DNA from 2 places in the Streptomyces sp. NPDC052079 genome. Region 2 is predicted to be linked to the other one. Evidence: riboswitches for the same ligand, from Rfam matches in the RefSeq annotation. Region 2 holds a riboswitch; the other holds the start of a gene.
The links. A riboswitch is a leader RNA that binds a small molecule or an ion and turns the genes downstream of it on or off. The one in region 2 is predicted to bind cobalamin.
Positions count from the first base shown of each region.

Region 1: linked by a shared signal. The riboswitch ahead of AB0L56_RS15290 (energy-coupling factor ABC transporter permease) and the one ahead of AB0L56_RS25905 (cobalamin biosynthesis protein) in region 2 are both predicted to bind cobalamin.

Region 1 covers NZ_JBFAWL010000008.1:39,783-46,690, forward strand. Annotated here, with positions in the region: gene AB0L56_RS15260 (DNA repair ATPase) at 1-59, shown strand, start outside; gene AB0L56_RS15265 (SGNH/GDSL hydrolase family protein) at 322-1,116, shown strand; gene AB0L56_RS15270 (hypothetical protein) at 1,257-1,772, shown strand; gene AB0L56_RS15275 (ATP-binding cassette domain-containing protein) at 1,788-2,648, opposite strand; gene cbiQ (cobalt ECF transporter T component CbiQ) at 2,645-3,394, opposite strand; gene AB0L56_RS15285 (energy-coupling factor ABC transporter substrate-binding protein) at 3,402-3,773, opposite strand; gene AB0L56_RS15290 (energy-coupling factor ABC transporter permease) at 3,770-4,480, opposite strand; cobalamin riboswitch at 4,510-4,869, opposite strand; gene AB0L56_RS15295 (YciI family protein) at 5,096-5,647, shown strand; gene AB0L56_RS15300 (hypothetical protein) at 5,692-6,795, opposite strand; gene AB0L56_RS15305 (hypothetical protein) at 6,877-6,908, shown strand, end outside.
Region 2 covers NZ_JBFAWL010000022.1:41,526-48,433, forward strand. Annotated here, with positions in the region: gene AB0L56_RS25900 (cobyric acid synthase) at 1-1,025, opposite strand, end outside; gene AB0L56_RS25905 (cobalamin biosynthesis protein) at 1,022-1,963, opposite strand; cobalamin riboswitch at 2,083-2,223, opposite strand; gene AB0L56_RS25910 (hypothetical protein) at 2,374-2,595, opposite strand; gene AB0L56_RS25915 (inorganic phosphate transporter) at 2,627-3,880, opposite strand; gene AB0L56_RS25920 (class II aldolase/adducin family protein) at 4,045-4,737, shown strand; gene AB0L56_RS25925 (alpha/beta fold hydrolase) at 4,918-6,045, shown strand; gene AB0L56_RS25930 (hypothetical protein) at 6,342-6,908, shown strand, end outside.

The DNA of each region.
Region 1 (6,908 bases), on a different contig from region 2:
GCGCGGCCGACCCCCGGCGCCTCTTCGCGGCTCGGGCGCGGCACGACGGGGAGGGCTGAACGGGAGCGTCGAAAGCACCGTTCGACCAGACCGGGTGCCGCGCGGGGGCGCCCCTTTCTCGCCACAAGGTTGGCGTGAACATGACGCAAATCCCAGGCCTCCGAGGTTTATCTACGCGCGGAGCAGGATCGGTCAAATCAGTATTCGGGTCATAGCGGATGACTTTTCGACCGGTAGTTACCGCGCGGTATCCCGCACTGCTACAACACCTGTTGCTCCCTCAACTACCGTCGCGAGTTTCGTCGTGAGAGGCGGATACACGTGTCAACGCGTTCACTGGGAACAACTCTCGCCACCCTCATCCTCGGTGTGGCGACCGTCCTCGGCCTGGCACACCCTGCCGCGGCCGCCGGCCACCACTACGTGGCGCTCGGCGACTCCTACTCCTCCGGAGTGGGCGCCGGGAGCTACACCTCCGAGAGCGGCGACTGCAAACGCAGCACCGCCGCCTACCCGCAGCTGTGGAGCAACGCCAACGCCCCCGCGTCGTTCAGATTCGTCGCCTGCTCGGGCGCGACGACCACGAGCGTGGCCTCCTCGCAGCTGAGCGCGCTGTCCTCCACCACCACCCTCGTCAGCGTCACCGCCGGCGGCAACGACATCGGCTTCGCCGACGTCATGCAGACCTGCGTCCTGTGGAGCGAGTCCACCTGCCTCGCCGCCGTGAACAACGCCGTCTCGCAGATGCAGAACTCCCTGCCGGGCAAGCTCGACTCGCTGTACTCGGCGATCCGCTCCCGCTCCCCGCAGGCCCGCGTCGTCGTCCTCGGCTACCCGCGCTTCTACAAGCTGTCCGGCAGCTGCATCGCCGGCCTCAGCGAGACCGAGCGCAGCGCCATCAACAACGCGGGCGACGTGCTCAACGGGGTGATGGCGAAGCGCGCGGCCAACGCCGGGTTCGCCTGGTCCAGCGTGGTCGACGAGTTCACCGGTCACGAGCTCTGCTCGGGCGACGCCTGGCTGCACAGCGTCACCTTCCCGATCGGCAACTCCTACCACCCGAAGGCCGTCGGCCAGTCCTCCGGGTACCTCCCCGCCTTCCGCTCGACGGTCTGACGGGACGGCACCGACCCACGCAGGCGGCAGCATTCCGTTTTGTCCTCTGGCGGACGCGCGTAGACCCCGGGCATCATCTGTCTGCTCCGCCTGCACAGCCGTCCCTCACCCACCTTGGCCCCAGCAGGAAGGTTCCCCCCATGAAGACCGTCAAGGCTCCGAAGCTCCGCTCGGTCCTGACCGCCCTCGCCCTCGTCGTCGCCCCGGGCGCCGCCGTGATGGGCACCGCCGGCGAGGCGTTCGCCGTCACCAAGATCAGCCACGCCACCGCGACCTCCATGTTCCGCGAGGTCGGCATCACCTGGTCGTCGTCCGGAGGCTGCTCCAACCGCAACGTCTCCACCTGCACGTCCTTCGACCAGCTCAACCTGGCCACCGCCCAGGGCGCCCAGACCCTGAAGCGAGCCAGCGGCTGCGCCCTGAACATCACCGGCGGCACGGAGACCGGGCACGCCTCCGGCACGTACTCGCACTGGAACGGCTACAAGCTCGACTACAGCAAGGGCACCTGCGTCGGGAACTACATCAAGAACACCTTCACCTACATCGGCGTGCGCGGCGACGGGGCCCAGCAGTGGCGCTCCGGCTCGGGCAACGTCTACGCCGACGAGGGCAACCACTGGGACGTCACCTACTACAACTGCGGCGGCTGCTGACCCGTCCTTGAGGTCCTAGCCCGACCTCCGCTCCCCGTACTCCGGCAGGGCGGCCAGCGCCGCCAGCTCCTCCGGGGTACGGGGACCGGCGTCCGCACCGCCGGCCGGATTTCGCGCCCGCAGGAACAGGCCGGCCGCCACACCCCACGGCAGCCTCAGCCCCGCCGCCGTGAGGAGGTCCCGGCGGGACAGCATCTCGGCGGCCGGGCCGGTGTGGGCGCCCGACGGAGTGAGCAGGGCCGCCTCGTCGGCCCAGCGCAGGGCGAGATCCACATCGTGCGTGGCCATCACCACCGTCGTGCCGCCCGCCCGCAGCCCGTCGAGGGTCGCCAACAGCCGTTCCTGACCGTCGGGATCGAGACCCGCCGTCGGCTCGTCCAGGATCAGCACCCGCGGCCGCATCGCGACCGCGCCCGCGATCGCCGTCCGTTTCCGCTGTCCGTACGACAGCAGATGTGTGGGCCGGTCGGCGAGCGCGGCGATGTCCAGCGCCTCCAGCGCCTCCGCCACCCGCGCGCGCACCTCCGCGTCGGGCAGCCCCAGGTTCAGCGGCCCGAACGACACGTCCTGCCCCACGGACGCGGCGAACAGCTGGTCGTCCGGATCCTGCACGACCAGCTGCACGGTGGTACGCAGCGCCGTCAGCCCCTTCCGGTCGTGCCGCACGGCACGGCCCGACAGCAGCAACTCCCCTCCGTGCGGTCGCAGTCCGCCGCTCAGCAGCCGCATCAGCGTGGTCTTGCCGCTGCCGTTGCGCCCCAGCAGGGCCAGCGCCCGCCCCTCGCGCACCTCGAAGTCGAGCCCGGTGAACACCGGCGGCCCGTCCTCGTACGCGAACGACACCTCCCGCAGTGCCACCAGCACGGATCCGCTCACGACAAGGGCCTTTCCAGTACGAAGGTGAGGGCGGCCAGCGCCGTCAGGAGCGCCAGGCTCGCGGCCGTGAACCGGGCGGACACCCGGGCCTCGGGCACCAGCACGCGCAGGGCGCCGTCGTAGCCGCGGCCCGCGAGCCCCGTCTGCAGCCGCGCCGCACGGTCGAAGGACCGCACGAACGCGGTGGCCCCGAGTCCGCCGAGCGAACGCCAGGTCGCCGCGCGGGTGGTGTGCCCGAGCCGCGCCGCCTGCGCCCGGTGCACCCGGCGCACCGAGTCCAGCAGCAGAAAGCTCATCCGGTACGTCACCAGCGCCACGTCCACCAGCGGTGCGGGCACCCCGGCGCGCACCAGCCGCGGCAGCAGGTCCGACATGGGTGTGGTGAACGCGAACAGCAGCACGCCCAGCGAGGCGGCCGAGGTGCGCAGCAGCAACTCCCCGGCGTGCAGCGGCCCTTCGGGGGCAGGCGACACGAACCCGCCGGGTCCGCCCACCCTCACCAGCAGGGTCAGCGCCCCGGTGACACAGAACCCCAGCGGCACTCGGTACGCACGCCACAGCCGCCCGGCCGGCACCCCCGCCGGGCCGAGCAGCAGCGCCAGCGCGGTGACCAGCACCAACGCGGCGCCCGGCCACGGGGGCAGCGAGATCGCGAGGACCGTGAGACCGAGGCCGAGGACGGCCTTGTCCACGGGGTGACGGCGGCGCCAGCGGCTGCTGTGCGCCGCCGCGTCGATCGGCAGCACGGACCCGTCAGTCCCGTCCGCCGTCGGCGCCTGAGTGCACCCCCGCGTCCGGGTCGTGTGCGCGGGCCCGCTCACGGGCCCGCGCCTCACCCTGCCGCCGCCCGCGCCGCAGCCCGAAGTAGTACGCCAGGACGCCCGCGCCGAGCGCCGCCTGGAGGGCGAACAGCGCCGACTCGATCTCCCCGGACGGCGGTTCGTACAGCGGGGAGAACCACGGCTCGTAGTCCGGGTCGATCTCGGTGATCGCGGTCTCCGCCTCGCCGTCCGCGCCGGTGAACGGCTCCTCCTTGTGGTCGCCGAGCCCGAGCGCCAGCGGGATCACGGCGAGGGCGGCGACGAGCAGCAGGAGCAGGGTGTTGATCTTCGCGTTGCGGCTCATCGGGCCACCGCCTCGGCCGACTCGGCACGCTTGCCGTCGGCCACCGAGGTGACCAGCACCCCGAGCCGGGTCAGCTCGCCCTTGCTGGACTGCACCAGCAGGCGCATCACCAGCACGGTCAACAGCCCCTCGCTGACCGCGAGCGGGATCTGCGTGACGGCGAAGATGGAGCCGAACTTGCCCAGCGCGCCCAGGAATCCGCTGCTCGGGTCGGGGAACGCCAGCGCCAGCTGGACGCTCGTCACGCAGTATGTCGACAGGTCGGCGACGAACGCGCCGCAGAACACCGCGCCCATCAGCGGCACGTCGTACCGGCGCAGCAGCCGGTAGGCGCCGTACCCCGCCCAGGGGCCGACGACCGCCATGGAGAAGACGTTGGCGCCGAGCGTGGTGAGCCCGCCGTGGGCGAGCAGCAGCGCCTGGAACAGCAGGGTGATCGTCCCGAGCACCGCCATGACCGGCGGGCGGAACAGGATCGCGCCCAGCCCTGTGCCGGTGGGGTGGGAGCAACTCCCGGTCACCGAGGGCAGTTTCAGCGCGGACAGGACGAACGTGAACGCTCCCGACGCGCCCAGCAGCAGCGTGCTCTCGGGATGTTCTCTGACGTCACGGATGAGCGACCGGGCTCCGTGGACGACGAACGGCGCCGACGCGACGCCCCAGGCGACCGCGTGCGCCGGAGGCAGGAAACCCTCGGCAATGTGCATGGCTCAGCAGACCCTCTCCAGCACCTCGTGGATGGTTGACGCGCCTTGGCCGGTCTCCTGGCTGACGGGTACCACCGCCCGTGCTCCGCCTTCCCGGGTTCCTGGGTCCTGGCGTCACATTCCCGTCGTCCGCCCGAAGGGCGGGCCGCGCGGCGTCTGGCGCGTGCGATCGCAAGGCGCCGGAGCGCCCTCGTGGCGGAGCCACGTGGGCGATTCGGCAACGCGGCGAGCGTGCGTGCCAGGCGTCGCGCGGCAGACGGGAATGTGGCGCCAGGGCCCTAGAACCCAGTGGCTGCCCGTGAGGGCCGGAGCCGGACTTCCCGATCACAGTGGCGAGGGCCGCACCGGTATCGCACCGATTTCCCGTCACCAAGGCGTGGTGACAGTAGTCCCCGTCGCGGCCCGGTGACAAGCGCCGACGGGGGCGCGCGGAGGGCGCCCGGCGGCTCGGCCCCCGGCGCACACCTGCGCGTTCGGGCCCGCGACGGCCGCCCGGGAACCGGGTGACTGGGGGCCGCCGTCCTCGGCAAGGCCCCGCACCACGGACGCCTGCACGCGCCCGTCTGCATCCGGCCGCGTGCGTATGATGGGCGGTACGCGCGTCGGAGGGGGCCCATGGAGTTCTTCTGCTACCACCGGGACCGCCCAGGGTCCCTGCCCCTGCGCGAGAAACTGGGGGAGGAGCACTGGTCCTACATGGACCGGTACGCCGAGCAACTGATCGTCCGCGGCCCGACCTTCGCCGACGACGGGGAAACACCCACAGGGAGCGTCCACATCGTCGGCCTGCCGGATCCCGCGGCGGCCCGCGCCTTCGCCTTCGACGAGCCGAACCACCAGGCCGGCGTCTACCGGGACGTCCTGCTGCGCCGCTGGCACAACGTGCTGGGCCGCACCATGGGGGACTTCCCCGGCGGCCGGACCGGCGGCAACCGCTACCTGGTCCTGGGCTTCGGCACGGGCCGGGCCCCGGACCTCGACGTGCCGGCCGGCGACCCGGACGAACTGATCGCCTACGGGCCGCTGCTGTCCGACGACGGCACGGCCTGGCTGGGCACCGCGGCCCTGGTCCGCGCACCCGACCGGGGCACGGCCCGCGCCGCCCTGCCGCCGGACGGGTACGCCGTCGTCGAGGTCCACGACTGGGAGTTCGGCGGACGCAGATGACGACGGGCCCGTCGGCCGGGGTCTCGTAGGTCTCCCGAAGTGTCCTAAAACTCCTCTTCCCCGAAGCCCGCCTCCATGGCGCCGCCGAAGAAGCCCTCCATGAGCTCGTCGATCTTCACCTCGGTGGCACCCGCCGGCGCCGTGGCCTTCTCGCCCTTGCCCACGCGCACCACCAGAGCCAACTTCTTGACCTTCGCCTTCTCCGCGAGCTTCGCCAAGTCCACGGAGACCTCGGTCAGCTCGCCGTTCTTCAGCGTGAAGTCGGCCGTGACCTTCTCGTTCGGAGCGTCCGCGAAGTCCTTCTTCGTCGGCAGCTCGGCCGCCCCCGGCAGCTCCTTCTGGAGCGGCCGCAGTGCGTCGAACAGCTCGGTCATCAGCGTACGGAACGGCGCAGTCGCCTTGATGTGCTCGGTGCCGTCCGACCCGCCGGACGTCTTGAAGTCGACCTCCTGGGCGATGACCTTCCGCAGCGCCTTCATCAGCTTCTTCTGCGCCCGGGCATCCAGGGTGGGCTCCGCCGAGGGCTCGGCTCCCTCCGCCCCCGACATCTGTCTGTCGGCCTCCTCGAGCTCCTTCGTGGAGAGCTTGAGCCACTCGCCGGCCAGCAGCTTCTTGAACGCCCCCGCGCTGTCGGGCAGTTCCTCGGCCGCAGGCATGGGGCTGCCGGACATTTTCCCGAGCGCCTCGGCGTCGACGCGCAGATAGGTGTAGTCGCCGACCATCCGGTACCCGAGCAGGTCGCCGTCCGGGCCGCTGAGCGTCATCGCCATGGCGCTGAAGTCCTTCTCCTCGGACTTCTCCAGCGGCTTTTTCGACTGCATGGAGACGGAGAACCGCGCCCCGCTGAGCAGTTCGGCGACCTCGTCGGGCATCTCCTCACCCGGCTCGGCCACCTCGTCGTCCAGCGCCTTGAGCGTCGCGGCGTCGGTGTCCAGATCCAGCTCGAACGAGAGCGAGCGCTCCTCGCCGAGCTTGTCGAAGGCGTTGTCGAGCTTCTGACCCGCGGACAGGTTCTCCACCGTGCCGCAGGCGGCGGAACCGGCCAGGACGGCGGTGGCGACGGCGGTGGCGGTCAGGGTCTTGCGTATGGCGGAAATGACGTTCTCCTTGTGAAGGCGACCGGAGCGGTCACTCAGGAGACCGATCATCGGACCGAACGGTTGTACGCCTCAAATGATTTGCTGACCGGAGGCCACATCGAACCGCACACTGATGGGCATATAAGAGTCATGTCCACCCCTCCAGCGAATCCGTCCGGAGT
Region 2 (6,908 bases):
CAGATCCCCAGCACGGGCCGCCCCTCGGCCGCCCGCCGTGCCAGCGCGTCCGCCAGCCCCCGCTCCCGCAGCCACTGAAGCGCCCGCACGGTGCCGCGCGTCCCCGGCACCACCACCAGGTCGGCGTCGGCCAGTTCCTCGGGCCGGTCCACGAAGCGCACCACGACACCCGGTTCGGCGGCCAGCGCGTCCACGTCGGTGAAGTTGGACATCAGCGGGACCGCGCACACCGCGACCCGCAGCACGTCCTCGCCGACCGGCGCCGCCACCACCGACTCGCGCACGGTGCCGCGCAGCGACACCCTGAGCCCGTCCTCCTCGTCGATGCCGAGCCCGTGCCGGAAGGGCAGCACACCGTACGTCCGCCGTCCGGTCAGGCCGTGCAGCATGTCCAGACCGGGTTCCAGGAGCGACACATCGCCCCGGAACTTGTTCACCAAGAAGCCTGCGACCAGCTCCTGGTCCTCAGGGGAGAGCAGCGCGACGGTGCCGAAGAACGACGCGAAGACGCCGCCCCGGTCGATGTCGCCGACCACCAGGACCGGCAGCCCGGCGCCCCGGGCGATCCCCATGTTCACGATGTCGGTGCGCCGCAGATTGATCTCGGCCGGGCTGCCGGCCCCCTCGCAGATCACCGCGTCATACGTGTTCCGCAACTGCTCCAGACAGTCCAGCACCGTGCCCAGCAACCGCTGTTGCCGCCCGCCGTGGTACCCGCGGGCGCTCATCTCGCCGACCGGCTTGCCCAGCAGCACCACCTGGCTGGACCGCTCGCCGCCCGGCTTGAGCAGCACCGGGTTCATCAGCGCGGTCGGCTCGACGCGGCAGGCCTGGGCCTGCATGGCCTGCGCCCGTCCGATTTCCGCGCCCTCGCGCGTCACGAACGAGTTCAGTGACATGTTCTGCGCCTTGAACGGCGCGACCTTGACGCCCTGTCGCACCAGCCACCGGCAGATCCCGGCGGTCACCACGCTCTTGCCGGCGTCCGAGGTGGTCCCGGCGACCAGCAGCCCCCCAGCGCTCACGATGCACGTCCCTTCATGACGCTCCGTGCGAGGACACTGGCCCCCAGCGCGAGCCAGCCGACCCGCCGCGAGAGCCGTACCGCCCGGTCGATGTCGGACACGGCCACGGCACGCCCGCCGCCGCCCAGGACGGGCCGGTGCTCGACCCGCCCGCCGTAGGACAGGGTCCCGCCGAGCCGCACGCCGAGCGCGCCCGCGAAGGACGCCTCGACGGGTCCGGCGTTGGGGCTCGGGTGCTTCGCCGCGTCCGCGCGCCACGCCCGTACGGCCCCGCGCGGATCCGGCCCGGCGAGCGCGGCGAGTACGGCGGTCAGTCGCGCCCCCGGCCACCCGGCGACGTCGTCGAGGCGGGCGGAGGCCCAGCCGTAGCGGCGGTGGCGAAGGGACTTGTGGCCGACCATCGCGTCCAGTGTGTTGACCGCACGGAACCCGAGCAGCCCCGGCACCCCGGCGACGGCACCCCACACCAGCGCGCCCACCACGGCGTCGGAGGTGTTCTCCGCGACGGACTCCACCACCGCGCGGGCGATCCCCTCGGCGTCCAGCGCCTGCGGATCCCTGCCGCACAGGTGGGGCAGCCGGGCCCGGGCCGCCTCGACGTCCCCGGCTTTAAGGGCCCGCCCGATGGCGCGGGCCTCACGGGCCAGCGACGTGCCGCCGACGACGGCCCAGGTGGCGGCGGCCGTCAGGGCGGTGGAGGCGGCGGGGGAGGAGCGTACGCAGCGGGCGGCGAGGGCGCCCAGGGCGACGGTCCCGCCGACGCACACGGTGGTGTGCACGGCGCCCCGGCCCCGGTCGTCCCGCCACAGCACCCGTTCCACGGCAGCCGCGGCCCGCCCGAAAGCGGCGACCGGATGCCCTCGGCGGGGATCGCCGAGCAGCAGGTCGCCGAGGAGGCCGGCGGCGGCGCCGTACGCGAACACGCGGTCGGCACCCATGGTTCAGCCGGTGACGGATCCGGAGGGAGCGGCCCCGAAGCGGGGTGGTACGTCGCTGGTCGACCTCAACAGGCAGCCGCGCATGGCGATATGTCCTCACTCAGGGTGTCCACGCCCTGGTTCGACGAGACCGGCGGTGAGAGTTCCTGGCTCCCGGGGTGTGCACCCCGGTGACAGTGGCGGGACCGCGCCGGAATCGCACCGGCTTCCTCTCCTGCCGCCGTATTGGCTGAGGCAGTCCACCACGCCCCCCGAAGGGCCGTCAACTTGCCGTTGACCTGCGGGGCTGAAGTGTGCTGAGCCCCACAGAGGGGCGCCCGTGGGTGAACCGCGGCCGGGCGCGCACGCGACGGCGGGCGGTGCGGGAGCCCCGGCTCCCGCACCGCCCGCCGGACGGACGCGCTCAGCGGTCAGGCCATGATCAGGTAGATCCCGTACCCCACCGCCGCCGCGCACGCCGCGAAGCAGGCGTAGGCACCGGTGACCGCCAGGGCCGCGGACTGGCCCTGTGCGGCGGCCCGCTCGCGGCGGGACAGACCGGAGATGCCGAGGGTGAACAGGCCCACCAGGGCCACGGTGACCACGAGGCTGACGCCGAAGACGGAACCGAGGGCCGCCCAGTCGATCTTCATGGTGCTCTACTTCCTTCGTACCGGGTCGCGGTCAGACGGTGGTCGTGGCCGATGGCGCCGCCGGGTCGGTGGACGCCGGAGCCGGGATCGTGGATGAGAGGTCGTCGGACACGGTGCCCGCCGGGGGCGGGGTGACCGCGGCCATCGCCTGCGTGACCACGCCGGACGGCTCCTCGCCCGGTACGTCGTGGTCGTTGACGTTGGTGTGGTCGATGACCTCGCGCCGGGAGATCTTCCAGATCGCGGCGCTGGAACCGACCAGGAAGACGGCCACGAGGGCGGTGCCCCAGTCGCCGAAGCCACAGACCCACTCGGCGAGCGCGGCGACGAGGGCCGCCGCCGGCAGCGTCAGACCCCAGGCGACGAACATCCGGGTGGCGGTCGACCAGCGGACGACACCGCCCTTGCGGCCCAGGCCCGCGCCCATCACGGAACCGGACACGGAATGCGTGGTGGAGAGGGAGAAGCCGAGGTGCGAGGAGGCCAGGATGACCGTCGCGGCGCTGGTCTGGGCGGCGAAGCCCTGCTGCGGCTGGAGGTCGGTCAGGCCCTTGCCCATGGTGCGGATGATGCGCCAGCCGCCGAGGTAGGTGCCGAGCGCGATGGCGATGCCCGCCGAGAGGATGACCCACAGCGGCGGGTCGGAGTCGGGAGCGAGGGTGCCGCCGGCCACCAGGGCCAGGGTGATGATGCCCATCGTCTTCTGGGCGTCGTTGGTGCCGTGGGCCAGGGAGACCAGGCCGGCGGAGGCGATCTGCCCGGCGCGGTAGCCCTTCTCGGAGGCCTTGCCGTCGGCCTTCCTGCCCATGCGGTAGGTGAGCCGGGTCGCCAACATCGCGGCGAGACCGGCCACCAGCGGAGCGGCGATCGCGGGGATCAGGACCTTGGTGACAAGGACGTCACCGTGCACCGCGCCGAAGCCGGCGGAGGCGACAGTGGCGCCGATCAGGCCGCCCATGAGGGCGTGCGAGGAGCTGGACGGCAGGCCGACCAGCCAGGTCAGGAGATTCCAGAGGATCGCGCCGACCAACGCGGCGAAGATGACCTCGGGACGGATGCCGGCCTCGTCGACGAGGCCTTTGGAGATCGTGTTGGCGACCTCCACCGAGAGGAATGCGCCGACAAGGTTCAGCACGGCGGACATGGCCACCGCGACCTTGGGCTTGAGTGCACCGGTCGAAATGGTCGTTGCCATCGCGTTCGCGGTGTCGTGGAAACCGTTCGTGAAATCGAACGCGAGTGCGGTTACCACCACAATCGCGAGGATCAGCGAGAAGCTTTCCATTTACCCAGGCAATCGTTCGAGGTCATTGGCTGATCGAACGTAGGTAACCAGAGTGAACGGAAGATGAACTCGAATCGGCATCGTGGTGACCGTAAGAGGGGGCGCCCGCTCCGCCGGATGGGCGGTCCCGCCCCTCCGGCGCCCCCGCCTGGCAGGATCGCGTCATGACTCAGCAGCGAGGGGACAGCCGCAGGCGTGCGGCCGAGGAGGAGGAGACCCGTGCCTGGGCGGAGCTCGTGGAGACCGCGCGCCGGAGCGTCGCCGACGGACTTGTCGTCGGCACCTCCGGCAATGTGTCGGTGCGGATCGGCGAGACGGTCCTGGTCACCCCGTCGGGGGTGCCGTACGACCGGCTGACACCGGACGACGTGACCGGTGTCGACCTGGCCGGGCGGCAGGTGCTCGGCTCGCTGGTCCCGACCAGTGAGCTTCCCATGCATCTCGCGGTGTACCGCACCACCGGCGCGCGTGCCGTCGTGCACACGCACGCCGTGCACGCCACGGCCGTCTCCACCCTCGTCGACGAACTTCCGCCGATCCATTACATGGCAGCGGCCCTGGGCGGCCCCGTCCGGGTCGCCGGCTACGCCACGTACGGCACCGGCCGGCTGGCCGAGAACATGCTCCGCGCCCTCGAGGGCCGCACCGGATGCCTGCTGCAGAACCACGGCGCGATCACCTACGGCACGACCCTCGCCCAGGCCTACGACCGCACGGCCCAGCTGGAGTGGATGTGCCGCGTCTGGCTGACCGCGTCCTCGCTCCCGGGCCTGTCCCCACACCTCCTGACCCCTGAGCAACTGGCGGAGGCGGCCGAACGCCTGACCGGCTACGGCCAACGAAGCACCGGCGTCTGAGGCGGAGGCACCCAGCCCGTCCGGCGTTTGAGGACGAGGCCCGAAGGGCCGACGGGGGTCCGGGGGCTTGCCCCCGGGGACGGGACGGGAAGGGGCGGCGGGGGCGAAAACCCGCCCCGCCCGCCACCCCGCGCATCGGCCCACTGGCCGGGTACCCGTCCCGACATGACACTGGAAAGCGTGCGCACTGTCAGTGTGACGGCCGCTGCCGTCACCGCCGTGATAGGCGCCGGCGCCGCCGCAGTGGCCGCCGGCCGCCTCGCGAGCAATGCCGCCCTCAGGATCCCGCCGGGCGGACCCCTGCCCACCGAACCCGGACTCACCGTCCACGCCACCGCCGCCGGCCAGGTCACCCTCACCCGGGACCTCGCCGCCCTGCGCCCCGGCCGCCACGGTCTCACCGGTGACGGCTTCCACGCGGTGGTCGGCCCCGTGCTGTCCGGCACGTCGAACCCCGCCGACACCGTCGTCCGCCGGCTGGAACGCGTCACGCACGGCACCCTCGAACCCGGCGACCGCGCCTGGTTCACCCCGGCCCTGCACGTCGGCGACCCGGGGACCGCTCTCGGCCTGGACCACACCGGCCTCGACGTCCCCGGCGAACTGGGGCCCCTGCCCGTCTGGTTCGTGCCGGGCGCCCGGGACACCTGGGTGATCGCCGTCCACGGCCTGGGAACCACCCGGGAACACGCGCTGAACGTCCTGGAGCTCCTGCACCGCCACCGCTTCCCGGTGCTCATCCCCGCCTACCGGGGCGACCCCGGCGCACCGCGCTCACCGGACCGCCTCAACCACCTCGGGGAGACCGAGTGGCGCGATCTGGACGCCGTGCTCCGGCACGCGGTGGATTCCGGCGCCCGGCAGGTGGTCCTCTACGGCTGGTCCACCGGCGCGACCATGGCCCTGCGCGCCGCCGCCCGCTCCGAGATGCGCGAACGCGTCGCCGGCCTCGTCCTCGACTCCCCGGTGCTCAACTGGGAGGCGACCCTGCGCGCCCTCGCCGCGGCCCACCACACCCCGCGCCCGCTGCTGCCGCTGGCCGTCCGCGCCGCACAGGGCCGCACCGGGCTGTACGGCGACCGCAGGCCCGGCGCCGTCCACCTGGACCGCGTCGGCGTCCCCACGCAGATCATCCACGGCCCCGACGACGCGGTGGCGCCCTGGCGGTTCTCCCGCGAGCTCGCCGCCGCCCAGCCGAACTTCATCACCTTGCACACCGTCAGGGGCGCCCCCCACGCTGCCATGTGGAACGCCGACCAGGAGGCGTACGAGGAGACCCTGCGACGCTTCCTCACCCCCTTGATGTGAGGCCGGTTCCGGGGATTCCGTTTAGCGCCGCACCAGTGGCCTGATTCCATCCCCGCTGCCGCATCCGGGCCCGGCGCGGGGGCCCTCCCCGGGCCCCGTCGGCATTCCGTTTGGGTTTTCGGACCGTCAACCGCAAGACTGCACCTGTGACGTCCCGTATCCCGCGCGACTCCAGGCTTCGACTCGTCCGCCCGCGACCCCTGGCCGCCGCCCCCACAGCGATCAACCGGCGGCGCACGCGCCGCCCCGCGCCGCGCCCCCCGGAGGGCACCCCCGCACCTGCGGAACTGGCCAGAATGGCGCGCTCCTCTCTGGCCGCGGCGGCCCGCGTCGCCCGCTGGGCCGACGCCGCCCTGGGCCCCGGCCGGGACGGTGCCACCGCCGACGGCAAGGCCACCCTCTCCGACGCGACCGCCGAACGCGCGGCCCACGACCTGGGCCTGACCGCCGCTCAGGTCCGTGCCGACTGGGACACCGCCCGCCTGGCCGGCCTGATCGAGGTGCACGGCGACACGGCCCGCCCCGGCTGGCGGCTGCGCGCCTGGGACCGCGACGACAGCGCCGTACTGCGCGGCTGGGTCGCCCTCTGCGACGCCTGGTCGCTCGCGTACCCCGAGCCCATGGAGTACGAGCCCGCCGCCGTCGCCGAGGTCGTCACGGCCATGCCGCAGGTGCTCTCCTTCCTCCAGCTGTCCGCCGGCCCCGTCCCCGTGCCGCAGCTCCTCGACCTCCTGCAGCAGCGCGTCACCGAGCTCCGCACGGAGCGCTGCGAGATCGACTACGTGCCGCAGGCCGACGAGGCGCCCGAACCTGCCGGGAACCAGGCCGGAACCGGGCCCGGGCACGGTCTCCAGCGGCCCCGG